One region of the Carboxydocella sp. JDF658 genome, then DNA from elsewhere that is predicted to be linked to it. Evidence: riboswitches for the same ligand, from Rfam matches in the RefSeq annotation. Region 1 holds a riboswitch; the other holds the start of a gene.
What was found. Region 1 has a riboswitch for S-adenosylmethionine ahead of JDF658_RS12370 (hypothetical protein). Riboswitches for the same ligand answer to the same signal wherever they lie in the genome.

Region 1 (7,443 bases):
TGACCATGCCTGGTTTAAGGCGGCTGCCCTTGCGTTATCTTTATCCCCAGCGGCAACAGCAGGAAGGGCAGCGACGCTGGCGGCCCCTGGGCCCGCGGACTTTTGACTGGCTGGCCGGGGATAGCCATTTGCTGCAAAAGGGAGCCGGACACTGGCCGCAGGCCCGGATCCTGGCCAGCACTGTCAGGCCCCGGGATTTAACGCCTTTTGCCGGGCGTTTATACTATCTTTACCCCTGTCTGGCACCTGGCCTCAGTCCGGGGGCCAATCTCTGGGAAGCCATCGCTTCTGCACTGAGCATGGATGGCATCGGATTCTGGCAAAAATATCACAGCTTTGCAGGCAAGTGCCTGGGGGAGGGCAAATTATGCTGACAATCTGGCAATTGTTTCTGGCTTTTTTTAAAGTAGGCATTTTCGGCTATGGTGGTGGCCCGGCAGCCATTCCGCTGGCCCAGCAGGAAGTGGTGGAAAATTACCACTGGATGAGCAAAGAGGAATTCACTGATATGCTGGCCATGGCCAATGCCCTGCCCGGACCTATTGCCACCAAGATGGCAGCTTATGTAGGTTATAAAATGGCCGGCTGGTGGGGGGCGGTTGTTGCTCTGGCTGGCGTAGTGGTGCCCACTGCCGTAGCGGTGGTGGCCCTGGGGGCTTTTTTCTGGCGTTATCGCCATCACCCGGGGATTGCAGGGATGTTGAAGGCGGTACGGCCCGTGGTGGTTGTGCTGCTGATTCAGACAGCCTGGGAAATGGGAGCAAATGCCTTTCCCGACCAGTTCACCTGGATAATTGCGGCTGCTTCCCTGCTGGCCCTGCTCTGGCTTAAAATCCACCCGGCCTGGGTGATTTCAGTTAGTATGGCCCTGGGTTTTTTTCTGCAAGTGGGACTTTTTAAGGAGGGACGGTAGTTATGGCAGTAAAAGTAACAGGAATCGGCAGTTTGCCCCATCAGGAGATTGAAGCAGGACTGGCATTAATCCAAAAATATATGGGAGACTGGCCGCACTGGCCGCAATTTCCCGCCCGGGGCTGGCAGGAGGAGTTTGTACCCCAGTATGTTTCCCCGCTCATCCAGCTGGGTCTGGTAGAAAAAAGAGGTACAAAACTGGTTTTTGCTACCGACGGGGAAGATTTTCCCCTGCGTCTGGCGGATTTCTACGAACTTTACCTGGCAGCTCAGGAGGGGGAGAGCAGGGCTCTGGCCGCTTTTGCCCTGCCGGAAGCAAGTGCCAGCGGCCTTTACGCCCTGGTCCGTTCCATTCAGGCTGGCAACTGGCAGGCCCAGGGAGTAAAAGGCCAGCTGAGTGGCCCCATTACCATCGGCTTTCAGCTCTTGCAACCCGATGGCCGGGCGGCTTACTATGATGAGCAGTTGCGGGACGTGATCCTGAAGGCCTGTGAAATGGGAGCCCGCTGGCAGACCCGTTTTTTGCGGGAAGAAACGGGGTTGCCGGTAATAGTCTCGGTGGATGATCCAGGTATCTATGCTCTGGGGCTATCCACCCACATTACCCTGACCCGGGAAGGCATCAAGGAGGATTTGACCACGGTTATGACTGCCATCAAGGCCGAGGGCGGAAGAACCGGTCTGCATTGCTGTGCCGGTACGGACTGGTCCATGGTGATGGAATGCCCGCTGGATATTCTCTTCTTTGATGCCTATGAATATCTTACCTCCTTGCTGGTACATATACCGGCTTTGCAGGCCTATTTCCAGCGAGGTGGGGAAGTGGCCTGGGGACTGGTACCCACTTCTCCCCGGATTGAGACTGAGACCGCAGAGTCCCTGCTGGCCCGCTGGCAGGAAGTGCTGGCAGCCCTGGAACAGCGAGGACTGGACCGGGAACTGGTGCTGCCCCGGAGCTGGCTGACTCCCAGCTGTGGCACAGGAACCCTGTCTGTGGCAGCAGCGGAAAAGGTTTACCATATAACAGCTGAGCTGGCGGAAAAAATTTTCTAAAACAGTTGACATTTTCCCCTGATCTGCATAAAATAGCTTTGTAAACAATTTCATAGGAATTCGTACTCTTATCCAGAGAGGTGGAGGGACTGGCCCGATGAAACCCGGCAACAGCCCATGCGTTGGGGACGACGGATGGGAAATGTGCCAATTCCTGCAGGTGTTTACCTGACAGATAAGAGGAAGAAGGCTATTTATGTCCTCTTCTGCTTATCTGCAGGAGAGGATTTTTTGTTTTCGGGAAAGGGGTGCAGACGATGAGAAAACAGAACCAATGGCAAAAAATTCAGGGGCTGCAACAGTTGCTGGCCAGAGAAACCTGCTGGTATGCTTACAGCCGCAGTGCCTGGTACCGGCAGCTCTGGGATCGCTGGCAACTCCATCCCAAGGACCTGACCGACTGGCAGGTATTTGGCCGCTGGCCCCAGGTGGAAATAGATGATTGGCCGGAAGGAATTCAGCTGACTGAAGAAGAATACTGGAATGGGTTGATCACCGTTACCGATGGCCGGGGTGGCCGCCGGCTGGTGCCCTATACCAGCAAGGACAAGGAACAGGGGATTGAGGCCTACCAGACTCTCTTTCAATTTGCCGGTATCGGCAAAGGGGATAAGGTGGTAATCTGCCCGCCCCTGCCGGGCCTGCTGGACTGGGCCGTTCCGGCCCTGGAACGGCTGGGAGCCTTACCGGTGTTGATTGAAGCCCGGGCTCTGGCCTCCACCCTGGTGGGCAAGGAACCCACCGTGCTGATCATGGGAAAGGAGCAACTGCCTTACCTCTATGGGCTGCCCCTGAAACGGCTGTTGCTGGTCTGGCTGGAAGGGGAAGAAGGGGGCCTGGCGGAGGCCATCCAGGAGGCGCGGCAAATCAGCAACGGGGAGGTAACGGCTCTGGTGCAGCCAGCCTGGTTGCCCTTCCCGGCAGCCATTACCTGTGAAAAGGGCAGTATCCACTGGTTGCATGAACATGTTCTGGCCCAGCAGTCTCCTGGCAACCGACTGCTGCTGACCAGCCTGCGCCTGCAGGCCTGGCCCCTGGTCCGATATGTCAGCCAGCTCAAAGGTATCTGGTCCACTTCCCCCTGTGCCTGTGGTCGGGATGATACTCCGGTGTTGATCAGCCTTGCTACCTGGGGCAAGGAAAAGAAAAGGGGGGGCCAGAGCAATGCCGCAGCCCGCTAAATCCTGTCAGCTTTGCCAGACCTGTCTCAAGCAGCAGACCTTTGACATTTGTCCGGTGCGAGCCTGTGCCAAAGGCTTGAACAGCGGGCCCTGTGGGGGCACCAGGCCGGGCGGCCAGTGCGAGGTGGGCAGCCGCCGCTGCGGCTGGGCCCTGATCTTTCAAAAAGCCAAAACCGCTGCAGTTGCTCTGCCAGCGAATGCGGGCATCAATTTGAAATTCTACGGATAAGGAGAGGTAGCCTTGTTGCAGCAAAAACTGGCTCAGGGGCGTCAGGTATTAACGGTTGAGTTGCCCCCGCCCCGGGGGATTGCTTTTCAGGAAGTGCTGGAGCTGGCCCTTGCTATCAAAGAGAAAGTTACAGCTTATAATATCACCGATAACCAGCGAGCGGTCATGCGCATGAGCCCGGTAGCAATGGCCGCTCTTTTGCTTCAGGCTGGCCTGGAACCTATTTGCCAGTTTACCTGCCGGGATCGCAACCGTTTGGCTCTGCAGTCGGAAATCCTGGGGGCAGCAGCTCTGGGTGTGCGCAATTTTTTGCTGCTAACCGGGGACCATACGCTGGTGGGGGACTGTCCTGGCGCCAAACCGGTTTTTGACCTGGATTCGGTCCAATTGCTGGCTGCTGCTGACAATTTGCGCCGGGGTTTTGCCTTAAACGGTGAACCCTTGCAGGGAGTACCGGATTTGTTTCTGGGGGCGGTGGTTAACCCGGCCCCGGAACTCAGGGAAATGCAGATCTGGAAACTGCAGAAAAAAATCCGGGCCGGGGCAGCCTTTGTCCAGACCCAGGCCATCTATGACCCCGGCATCCTGGCGGATTTCCTGCAAGAGGCGGGGGAATTGGGCGTCCCCATCCTGGCCGGGGTGATACCACTGCGTTCCGCCCGGATGGCGCATTTTATGAATGCCAACATTCCCGGCATTCAGGTGCCCCCGGCTATGATTCGCGCCCTGGAAAAAGCAACAGACCCTCTGGCGGAGGGGCTGGCCATAACTGTTGAGCTCATCCGCGAGCTCAGAACCCTGGTGCCGGGTATCCACATCATGCCGGTCAATACCTTGCGGGCTTTGCCCACTTTGCTGGCCCGTCTGGAGGGAGAAAAACATGAAGGTTGATTATCACATTCACACCGCCCGCTGCGGCCATGCCAGCGGCAGGATGGAAGAATATGTAGAGGCAGCCCTGGCCCGTGGTTTTGCGGAAATAGGCTTTGCTGATCATCTGCCCATGTACTGGTTGCCGGAAGCCAAACGGGATCCGGAAATCGCCATGACCTTTGCCCAGTTACCCGGCTATGTGGCAGAGGTTAAGCAATTGCAACAAAGATATCCAGGTATCTCCATCCGCCTTGGCATAGAAGCTGACTACCTGCCGGGCTGTAAACCCCGGCTCCTGCAAGCCCTGGCTGGTTATGACTGGGACTATATCATCGGCTCGGTACACTTCCTGGATGACTGGGGCTTTGATGATCCCCGGCAACTGGAGGAATATAACCGGCGGGATCCGGAACAATACTGGGAAGAATATTATCGCCTGATCCAGGAATCGGCCCTGGCCGGGGTTTTCGATATCATCGGCCATGCTGATTTGATTAAGAAGTTTGATCCACCCCGGCCCAGCCAGTTGTATCGCCTCTATGATGAGACTGTGGCAATCCTGGCCCAATGCCAGGTGGCAGTGGAAATCAATACAGCCGGCTGGCGGGTACCGGCCAGGGAACAGTTTCCGGATGCCGATTTTCTGGCCCGCTGCGCCCGGGCTGGCGTGCCGGTCACCTTTGGTTCCGATGCCCACAAGCCGGAGCAGGTAGGATATAACTGGGATAAGGCGATAGACCTGTTGAAAGCGGTAGGATATCGGGAAATCGCCTTCTTCAAGTCAAGAAAAATTTTTTTGCAGCCTCTATAGATAAAGAGGAAATTCACGAATTCTGTCGAATGGTAATCATTATTAATAAAACCGGGGGGAGTGAAGACAATGGCAGTAAACTGGACGCCAGCCCTGGCGGTAGGAGTAGCGGAAATTGACCGGCAACATCAGGAACTGTTTCGCCGCATTGATAACCTGTTAACCGCCATGTCCCAGGGGAAGGGTAAGGAAGAAGTGGGCAATATCCTGAAGTTTCTCGAAGACTATGTGGTGGTGCACTTTACCGCTGAAGAAAAACTGATGCAGAGCCACAACTATCCCGCTTTTAATGAACACCTGGCCCAGCATCAGGCCTTTATTCAGGATTTTGCCAAACTGAAAGAGCAGTTTAACCGGGAAGGTCCTTCTACCATGGTGGTTCTTGCGGTACAGCGCCGGGTGGTGGACTGGTTGCGGGAACACATCAGTCAACGGGATAAAGCCATCGGCGAATTTTTGCAAAAAGGGAAGTAAAGAAGAAAAACATTAATTGAGAACAGCGGGTTCTGTGCGGTCTAAAAGCATGGAACCCGCTGTTTTATGTAGCAGTGATTAAAAGTTTTTGGGACTTTTTTTCAGCCAGCAGCAGGAAAAAAGCAATGAATAGAGAATATAGTGGAGTAAAGTGGTGAGAAGTGGTTAGTTGTGGTGGCGAAGTGGGGTGAAAATGGATGTTCATGGGGGAATATCATCATACCATCGATCCCAAAGGCCGGCTGATTATTCCCGCCAAACTCAGGACTGGCCTGGGAGATCGCTTTGTCGCCACCAAAGGCATGGACAATTGCCTTTTTCTTTACCCCATGAACGAATGGCAGATCTTAGAACAAAAGCTGAAAGCCTTACCTTTCACCCGGGCTGATGCCAGGGCCTTTGTCCGTTTTTTCTTTTCCGGGGCTACTGAATGTGAAGTGGACAGGCAGGGGAGGATCCTGTTGCCGGCTAACCTGAGGGAATATGCCAAACTGGATAAGGATGTGGTATTCCTGGGGGTTTCCAGCCGGGTGGAGATATGGAGCAAGGAACTGTGGGAAAAATACAGTCAGGAAGCCGAAGCTTCCTACAGTGAAATTGCTGAAAAAATCGTAGACCTGGATTTGGGAATTTAGGGACAAAGGAGCTGACAGCAGTGGAGTTTCGACACAAGTCAGTGTTACTGGAAGAATGCATGGCGGCCCTGAACCTGCGACCAGGGGGTGTCTATGTGGACTGTACCCTGGGAGGAGGCGGCCACAGCCAGGAGATACTGCTCAGAACCGGGCCCGCTGGCAAACTGGTGGCCTTTGACCAGGATCCGGCGGCCATCCGGGCAGCAGGGGAAAGGCTGAAAGAATTCGGTGAACGGGTAACCCTGGTTCAGTCCAATTTCGTGAAATTGGAGGAGAAACTGCAGGAGCTGGGCTATACAGGTGTGGATGGCATCCTCTTTGACCTGGGAGTGTCATCCTATCAGCTGGATACGCCGGAAAGAGGGTTTTCCTACCAGCATGATGCCGTGCTGGATATGCGCATGGACCCGACTCAGCCAATCAGCGCTCGTGATTTACTGAACGAATGGCCGGAGGCGGAAATCGCCCGGATCATCAGAGAATATGGAGAGGAACGCTGGGCCAATAAAATTGCCGCCCTGATTGTGCGGGAACGCACAAACCGGCCGTTAGAAACTACCGGACAGCTAGTGGAACTGATCAAAAGAGCCATTCCGGTCAAAGCCAGGACCGGGGGGCCCCATCCCGCCAAACGGACTTTTCAGGCTTTGCGGATAGCTGTCAATAATGAACTGGAAAATTTCCGCTCTGCCCTGTTGCAGGCGGTGCGGATGTTGAAATCCGGGGGCAGGGTGGCGGTGATCACCTTTCACTCCCTGGAGGATAGAATAGCCAAACAAACCCTGGCCGAATTGGCCCGGACCTGTGTTTGTCCGCCGGAGTTGCCGGTATGTGTTTGTGGAAAACAGCCGGAAGTCAAGCTGATCGGAAAAGCAATTGAGCCTTCGGCGGAGGAAGTGGCAGAGAACCCGCGGGCCCGCAGTGCCAGATTAAGGGTGGCGGAAAAAATTTAAGTCATAGAGGGACAGGAGGTTGAATAAATTGTTGGTAGCGAAGGAGAGGGTGGATTTCCATTATGCCGAGCAGGCGACCAGACAACGGCCCGCAAAAAGACCGGTTGCCAGAAAAAGAAAGAAAGAAAATGTCGCTTTGCTCTTGACGGTGGTCATGGTGGGGTTTATTTTAGGATTAGTGGCCGCTTATCGTTATGCCATGCTGGCTCAGGCCGGCTACCGGCTGGACCAGTTGCAGAAACAGCTGGCGCTGGCAGAAGCGGAAAATCAGCAACTGCAGATGCAGGTAGATCAGCTCAAGTCTTTGCAGCGGATTGAGGCA
Region 2 (7,443 bases), on a different contig from region 1:
TTACTTAAATTGGACAAGCTGTTTCCCCTCATAGAAAAACACGGGCTGGAACTAGGGGTAATAGTTCTGACTATCGGGGTACTGGCTCCCCTGGCCAGTGGGGCGATTTCTCTAGAAACCATCTGGCAAACAGTGCGCAGTTCTTCCGGTTTGCTGGGGATTGCAGTTGGGGTACTGGTTGCCTATCTTGGGGGGCGTGGAGTCCATTTATTATCCGACCTGCCTCAGGCGGCAACAGGGATAATCATCGGTACAGTCATGGGTGTGGCCCTGTTACGGGGGGTACCGGTAGGACCATTGATTGGAGCTGGGATTTTAGCATTATTGCTTCAATATAAGTAGGGGAGGTTGTCACGGTGATTGAATACTTTTATCTACAAGCGGGAGAAAAAGAGATGATAGGGAACGTGGTGATTGACGAGAGGTTTCCCTTGCCTGTGGTGCAGGAAGACCTTGCTTATATGTTCAATAACGATAAGGGTATTCCCTGGGTTTACTTCATTAAAGGAATGGTATATGTGCTGGCTGAGGAAATCGACCCGGAAAACCACCAGAAATACTGGGAGTTTCTTCAGAATTATGACCCCAACCTGGCGGAAAAACTGGTGGCAGAAGGAGCAAAAGCTGCTGAAAAAGGTGCAAAAGACTGGGCGTTACGCTACTGGCAGGTAGCTGCTCGTCTAGATGGCAATCAGCCGGAGTTGCTCTATAATTATGGCATGTATTTTCTTGAAGAAGCGGCCAGGGCTAATGAAAACAGCAAAAGGGAAGAAATGCTGGAAAAAGCGGAAGAATATCTGGAAAAAGCGATTTGTATTAAAGGGGACTGGGCTTTGCCCTGGTACCGTCTAGGGTTTGTTTATCGTCATCTAGGCGACTGGGCTGAGGCTAAAGAAGCCTGGCAAAAAGCCCGGGAGCTGGGAGTGCCGGCAGAAGTAGAGGCGGAGATTGAGCAATTAATCAATGATATCGATAGAATAGAACTGGTAGAATCCCAGTTTAAAAGCGGGCGAGCTTCACTGGCTCAGGGCAAGCTGAAGCAGGCAGTTTTGCTGCTTCAACCCCTGGTAAAAAAATATCCCGACTGGTGGGAAGCAAAATACTACCTGGGGCTGGCGTATCGTTATCTAGAGGAATATGATAAAGCGATTGCTGTTTTAAGCGAAACAGTAAAACAGGCTCCCTGGTTCATTTCCGCTTACAATGAGCTGGCTATGTGTCTTTTTGTCCAGGGAGAACTGGAAAAAGCAGCAGATTATCTCTGGTTGGCTATTGCTAAACAACCTAAGGATGCTGGTTTATGGACAAACCTGGGCCTGGTGTATCAGAAGCGGGGTCAGTTGGAGGATGCTGCCAAATGTTTCTACAAGGCACTGGAATTTAATCCTAAAGATGCCTTTGCTTTAAATTATCTTGCCGAATTGCCGGAAGAGTATCGCCGACCCTGCTAGGAGGGGAATTATGGCTATACTGCGATTTCGCATTGTCTACCAGGATCGGGTAGGGATTTTGTCTGATATAGCCAGGGAGCTTTCCCTGCAACAAGTTAACATCATTACTCTTGAACTTTCCCCCAATGTTATGTTTATGGAAGCGGAACTGCCGACGGGCCTGGATTTCAGCCGGATTAACCTGCTATTGCATAAGGTGGAAGGAGTCAAGGACGTCGAACTGATTGAGCGCATGCCCCACCAGGAACGGGAATGGCACTTACAGGCCTTGCTGGATTCCATCAGTGATGGTATTCTGGCTATCGATCAGGAGAGCAAAATCGTAACCATTAATCCGGTAGCGGAAACTATTTTCCGCATTAAGCGGCAGGAAGCTCTGGGCCGACCGGTAGCGGAAATTTTAAGCCCGGATATTCCCATGCTCAAATGCTTGCAGGATGGGCAGCCCTATTCCCATAAAGAAATGATTCTCAATACCAGGCGGGGGAGATTGCACTTCCTGACTACCGGGCGTCCGATTAAAGATGAAAAGGGCCGTGTTATCGGGGTGGTAGCCAGTATCAAGGATATGAGTGAGGTCAGACAGCTGGTTTACTCGGTAACCCAGCCGCCAATGACCACTTTTGCAGATATTCTCAAGACCAGTCCCTCCTTGCGCCCCCTAATCGATTTGGCGCAGACCGTAGCCAGAGGCAATTCCACTATCTTAATCAGGGGAGAGAGCGGTACGGGGAAGGAACTGCTGGCCCGGGCCATCCACATGGCCAGCCGGCGGCGGGGCAAGCCCTTTGTCCCCATTAACTGCGCTGCCCTGCCTGACTCCCTGCTGGAGGCGGAATTGTTTGGCTATGGCGAAGGAGCTTTTACCGGGGCCAAAAAAGGCGGTAAACAGGGGCTATTCGAATTTGCACATCAGGGTACCCTTTTTCTTGATGAAATCGGTGAACTATCTCCCCATCTGCAGGCCAAGCTTTTGCGAGTATTGCAGGAAGGGAGAGTGAGAAGAATTGGGGAGCAAGAGGAAATCCCGGTAGATGTCCGCATCATCTGTGCTACCCATCGCAACCTGGAGGAAATGATTGGAAATGGACGTTTTCGGGAAGACCTTTACTACCGTTTAAATGTTGTCCCTCTATATTTGCCCCCCTTGCGCGAGAGAAAAGAAGATATCCCCGGTCTGGTGAAAAGCTTTATTGAAAAGTTTAACCAGCGCCTGGACAAAAATGTCCAGGGCATTGAACCTCAGGCTCTGAAGCGGCTGGAGAGTTATGACTGGCCAGGCAATATCCGCGAGCTGGAAAATGTAATTGAAAGGGCTATGAATCTGGCAGCGGGGCCGCGTCTGCAGGAACAGCATATACTCCTGGAAAGAAATCAGGAAGTGCGCTCAACCCTTCCCAGAAACAATTTTGGGGAAATGCGCACTTTGGCTGAAATTGTTGCTGAAGTGGAGAAAGAAGTTATTCGTCAGGCCCTCAGTCGGTATAAAAGTGGGCGCCAGGCGGCTAAAGCGCTAGGGCTATCTCACACTGCCTTGCAAAATAAAATCAAGAAATATCAGCTGGCCGATGGCAACTAATCTTGCCATCGGCAATTTTCGTTGCCATAATTGGAAACTAATATTGCCAAAATAAAAGAATGGAAACCGGGAACCTTATTAATAAGCTATTCGACAAATCGGCACAATTTTTGCAATAGTAGATGGTGCAGAAATTCAAGGGAGGTATGTTTTTTATGATTATTGGTGTACCCAGAGAGATTAAAAATAATGAAAACCGGGTTGCTATTACTCCGGCAGGTGTTCAGGCAATGGTAGCTGCCGGGCATAAGGTAGTAATTGAAAACAATGCCGGTGTAGGCAGCGGTATTAGCAACGAAGAATACATTGCTGCTGGGGCGGAAATTCTGGCCACTCCTCAGGAAGTATTTGCTGCTGCCGATATGATTATGAAGGTAAAAGAGCCCCTGCCGCAGGAATATGACCTTTTCAAAGAAGGCCAGGTTTTGTTCACCTATCTGCATCTGGCTCCCGAACCGGAACTGACCCGGGCCCTGCTGGCCAAGAAGGTAGTGGGCATTGCTTACGAAACCGTTGAGCTGGACAACCACACCCTGCCCCTCTTGACTCCCATGTCTGAAGTGGCCGGCCGGATGGCAGTGCAAATCGGTGCCCGTTTCCTTGAAAAACCCCAGGGTGGCAAGGGTATCCTGCTGGGCGGTGTGCCCGGGGTACCTGCTGCTGATGTAGTGATTATCGGTGGCGGTGTGGTAGGTACCAATGCTGCCAAGATGGCTATGGGTATGGGTGCTCAGGTAACCATCATCGACAAGAGCGCTGACCGTCTCCGTTACCTGGATGATATTTTCGGTGGCCGCATTAAAACCCTGATGTCTAACTCCTACAACATCGAACGGGCTGTGCGTTTTGCTGACCTGCTCATCGGGGCGGTTCTGATTCCGGGAGCAAGGGCGCCCAAACTGGTTACCGAAGAAATGGTCAAGCAAATGAAACCCGGTTCCGTAATCGTCGACGTAGCCATTGACCAGGGTGGTTCAGTAGAAACTATTGACCGGGTAACAACTCACAGTGATCCGGTTTACGAAAAACACGGTGTGATTCACTATGCTGTAGCTAACATGCCTGGTGCTGTGGCCCGAACTTCTACTTTTGCCCTGACCAATGTTACCTTGCCGTATGCTCTGGAACTGGCCAACAAAGGCTGGGAAAAAGCTGTACGGGAAAGCAAGCCTCTGGCCCGTGGAGTTAATACTGTCGATGGTAAGCTGACCTATCAGGCAGTAGCTGAGGCTCTGGATCTGCCCTATACACCTTTGACCGAAGTCTTACCTGGCGTACAACTCTAATGAAAAATAACAGCCCCCATCCCTGCGGATGGGGGCTTTAGGATTCGCATTAAAAAGGTTCGAACCTCCAACTTCGAACCTCGAACTTCGTATATGGGGTGACCGATGGGAGTCGAACCCACGCATGCAGGGGCCACAACCCTGTGCCTTAACCACTTGGCGACGGTCACCATAAATAAATGGCGCGCCCGGCAGGACTCGAACCTGCGACACTCTGCTTAGAAGGCAGATGCTCTATCCAGCTGAGCTACGGGCGCAGTCTATATGCAAATAAAATAAATGGCAGGGGAGACAGGACTCGAACCCGCAACCTACGGTTTTGGAGACCGCCGCTCTACCAATTGAGCTACTCCCCTACATAAATGGCGCGCCCGGCAGGATTCGAACCTGCGACCACCAGATTCGTAGTCTGTTACTCTATCCAGCTGAGCTACGGGCGCATGTTGTATGGAGCGGAAGACGGGATTCGAACCCGCGACCCTCGCCTTGGCAAGGCGATGCTCTACCACTGAGCCACTTCCGCATTATATAGTTCGCTTGATTATAAACTTCGCATTACTGCGTCAGCTGTCGCTGCGGCATCCTCGACGTACCTCCAGTACGCCTCCGGTGCCTCGCTCCAGCTTCCTTGTACTGCTCGTTTCTAATCAAGCTCAATGAGCAAGCTGACGATTTCGAACCTCGCACCTCGAACTTCGAATAGTGGTGAGCCATGCTGGACTCGAACCAGCGACACCCTGATTAAAAGTCAGGTGCTCTACCTACTGAGCTAATGGCTCACATTGGAAATGGCTGGGGTGGCTGGATTCGAACCAACGCATGGCGGAGTCAAAGTCCGCTGCCTTACCGCTTGGCTACACCCCAGCGGAGATGGCGGAGCAGACGGGATTCGAACCCGCGACCTCCTGCGTGACAGGCAGGCATCCTAGACCAGGCTAGACCACTGCTCCGCGTATGGTGGGCGATGACAGGATCGAACTGCCGACCCCCTGCTTGTAAGGCAGGTGCTCTCCCAGCTGAGCTAATCGCCCATGATGGTGACCCCTACGGGATTCGAACCCGTGTTACCGCCGTGAAAGGGCGGTGTCTTAGACCACTTGACCAAGGGGCCGTTACCGAACTCGTCAGCGACATTTGATAGTTTATCGCATTCCGGCCCACTCTGCAATGGCAAGTAGATTCGATTTTAATAGTTTATTCCCGACATTCTTATATTTTCTCCGAAATACAATGGAATATTCCTCGGTACAAAAAATTTTTGCAGAAACTTTTATTGACAAATCCGATGGGAAAACTTAAAATTAAGAAGACGACCTTATCAAGAGTGGTGGAGGGACTGGCCCGATGAAACCCGGCAACCGGCTGGTAAACCAGCGTCCTGGTGCCAATTCCTGTAGATAAGGCGGTTTTGTGCAAACAAGACCTGCCTTGGGCAGGTTTTTTTCTTATCCAAAAGGATAAAGTAAATGGAGGAGGTAGAAGGAAATGCAGCTGGAAACTATTCTGGCTCAGCTAGGGGTTCGCAAGGATCAGGGGACAGGCAGTATTACCATGCCTATCTATCAAACGGCCACTTTTGCTCATCCTGCCCCAGGGCAATCTACCGGTTTTGACTATTCCCGTTCCGGCAACCCTACCCGGCAGGTGCTGGAAGAAGCTATTGCCGCTTTAGAGGGCGGGTGTAGAGGTTTTGCCTTTAGTTCCGGCATGGCGGCTTTGACAGCAGTCTTTCAAATATTTAAGCCAGGAGATAGAATCCTGGTTTGTGATGATTTATATGGCGGTACCTATCGTCTGTTTGAACAGATCCTGCGTCCTCTCGGACTGGCCTTTACCTATCTGGATTTCAGTAATACCAGCGAGGCGGACTGGGAAAACTATGCAGGTCAGGATGTAAAGGCGGTATTTATTGAAACCCCTACTAATCCGTTGATGAAAATCTATCCATTATCCCGCCTGGCCCAATTCTGCCAGCGGCATCAATTATTATTGCTAGTAGATAATACTTTTATGACTCCCCTGCGCCAGCGTCCCCTATTGCTGGGGGCGGATATCGTTATTCATAGTGCCAGCAAATATCTGGGTGGGCACAATGATTTGATTGCAGGCCTGGTCGCAGTCAAGGACCCTGAGCTGGCGGAACGGGTGTATTTTTATCAGAATGCCTGCGGAGCTATACTGGGACCACAGGATAGCTGGTTGTTGCTGCGCGGCCTGAAGACTCTGGCGGTACGGCTGGAACGTCAGGAGCAAAATGCAGCCGGAATAGCTTCTTATTTAAATAAACACCCGAGGGTAAGAAAAGTCTGGTATCCTGGCCTGGCAGAGCATCCGGGAAGAGAGTGGCATTTTGCTCAGGCCAGCGGGCCAGGAGCTATGGTGTCTTTTGAAGTGGAATCAAAGGAGCTGGCATTAGAGGTCTTAAGCAAAATCAGACTTATTTCGTTTGCGGAAAGCTTAGGCGGAGTAGAATCGCTGTTGACTTATCCTGAAACCCAGACCCATGCGGATATCCCGGAAACAGAGAGAAGGAATAGGGGTATTACTGATTGTTTGTTGCGCTTATCAGTTGGCCTGGAGCATCTGGAAGATTTGCTGGCAGATCTGGAACAAGCTCTAGGCGGGGAGGTATAGAAAATGGAACGCGATTTAAAGGAAAAAAGTCTTTACGTTCATGCGGGTCCGCGGGGTGATAAACATACAGGTGCCGTAAATGTCCCTGTTTATCTCACCAGTACCTTTGACCAGGAGGAATTGCCTGCTCGCAAACCCTATGAATACAGCCGGGGCCAGAACCCTACCCGGGAAGCTCTGGAACAGGCTATTGCCAGACTGGAAGGGGGTAAATACGGTTTTGCTTTCAGCTCCGGGATGGCGGCTATCTCTACAGCTCTCTGTTTATTCGCGACCGGGGAGCATGTACTGGTGACGGAAGATTGTTATGGTGGTACTTACAGGATTTTGACCAAATTCTTTGCCCGCTATGGGGTGGAATTTGATTTTGTGGATACTACCGATCTGGAACAGGTAAAAAAGGCGATAAAACCCAATACCAGAGGGATTTTTGTGGAATCGCCCAGCAATCCCCTGATGCGGATTACCGACCTGGCGGCTTTGAGCCAGCTGG

Region 2: linked by a shared signal. The riboswitch ahead of JDF658_RS07020 (PLP-dependent aspartate aminotransferase family protein) and the one ahead of JDF658_RS12370 (hypothetical protein) in region 1 are both predicted to bind S-adenosylmethionine.

Annotation. Positions count from the first base shown of each region.
Region 1 covers NZ_BDLR01000106.1:157-7,599, forward strand. The annotation lists partial or broken gene JDF658_RS14510 (hypothetical protein) at 1-374, shown strand, start outside; gene JDF658_RS12360 (chromate transporter) at 368-913, shown strand; gene JDF658_RS12365 (hypothetical protein) at 916-1,965, shown strand; SAM riboswitch class I at 2,031-2,147, shown strand; gene JDF658_RS12370 (hypothetical protein) at 2,223-3,146, shown strand; gene JDF658_RS12375 (methylenetetrahydrofolate reductase C-terminal domain-containing protein) at 3,130-3,375, shown strand; gene JDF658_RS12380 (methylenetetrahydrofolate reductase) at 3,388-4,266, shown strand; gene JDF658_RS12385 (histidinol-phosphatase HisJ family protein) at 4,256-5,059, shown strand; gene JDF658_RS12390 (bacteriohemerythrin) at 5,129-5,533, shown strand; gene mraZ (division/cell wall cluster transcriptional repressor MraZ) at 5,731-6,168, shown strand; gene rsmH (16S rRNA (cytosine(1402)-N(4))-methyltransferase RsmH) at 6,189-7,121, shown strand; gene JDF658_RS12405 (cell division protein FtsL) at 7,150-7,443, shown strand, end outside.
Region 2 covers NZ_BDLR01000034.1:20,161-27,603, forward strand. The annotation lists gene JDF658_RS06950 (DUF441 domain-containing protein) at 1-342, shown strand, start outside; gene JDF658_RS06955 (tetratricopeptide repeat protein) at 357-1,451, shown strand; gene JDF658_RS06960 (sigma-54-dependent Fis family transcriptional regulator) at 1,462-3,030, shown strand; gene ald (alanine dehydrogenase) at 3,186-4,316, shown strand; tRNA gene JDF658_RS06970 (tRNA-His) at 4,411-4,486, opposite strand; tRNA gene JDF658_RS06975 (tRNA-Arg) at 4,497-4,573, opposite strand; tRNA gene JDF658_RS06980 (tRNA-Trp) at 4,597-4,672, opposite strand; tRNA gene JDF658_RS06985 (tRNA-Arg) at 4,680-4,756, opposite strand; tRNA gene JDF658_RS06990 (tRNA-Gly) at 4,765-4,839, opposite strand; tRNA gene JDF658_RS06995 (tRNA-Lys) at 5,020-5,095, opposite strand; tRNA gene JDF658_RS07000 (tRNA-Gln) at 5,106-5,180, opposite strand; tRNA gene JDF658_RS07005 (tRNA-Asp) at 5,188-5,266, opposite strand; tRNA gene JDF658_RS07010 (tRNA-Val) at 5,272-5,347, opposite strand; tRNA gene JDF658_RS07015 (tRNA-Glu) at 5,352-5,427, opposite strand; SAM riboswitch class I at 5,629-5,720, shown strand; gene JDF658_RS07020 (PLP-dependent aspartate aminotransferase family protein) at 5,802-6,950, shown strand; gene JDF658_RS07025 (PLP-dependent aspartate aminotransferase family protein) at 6,954-7,443, shown strand, end outside.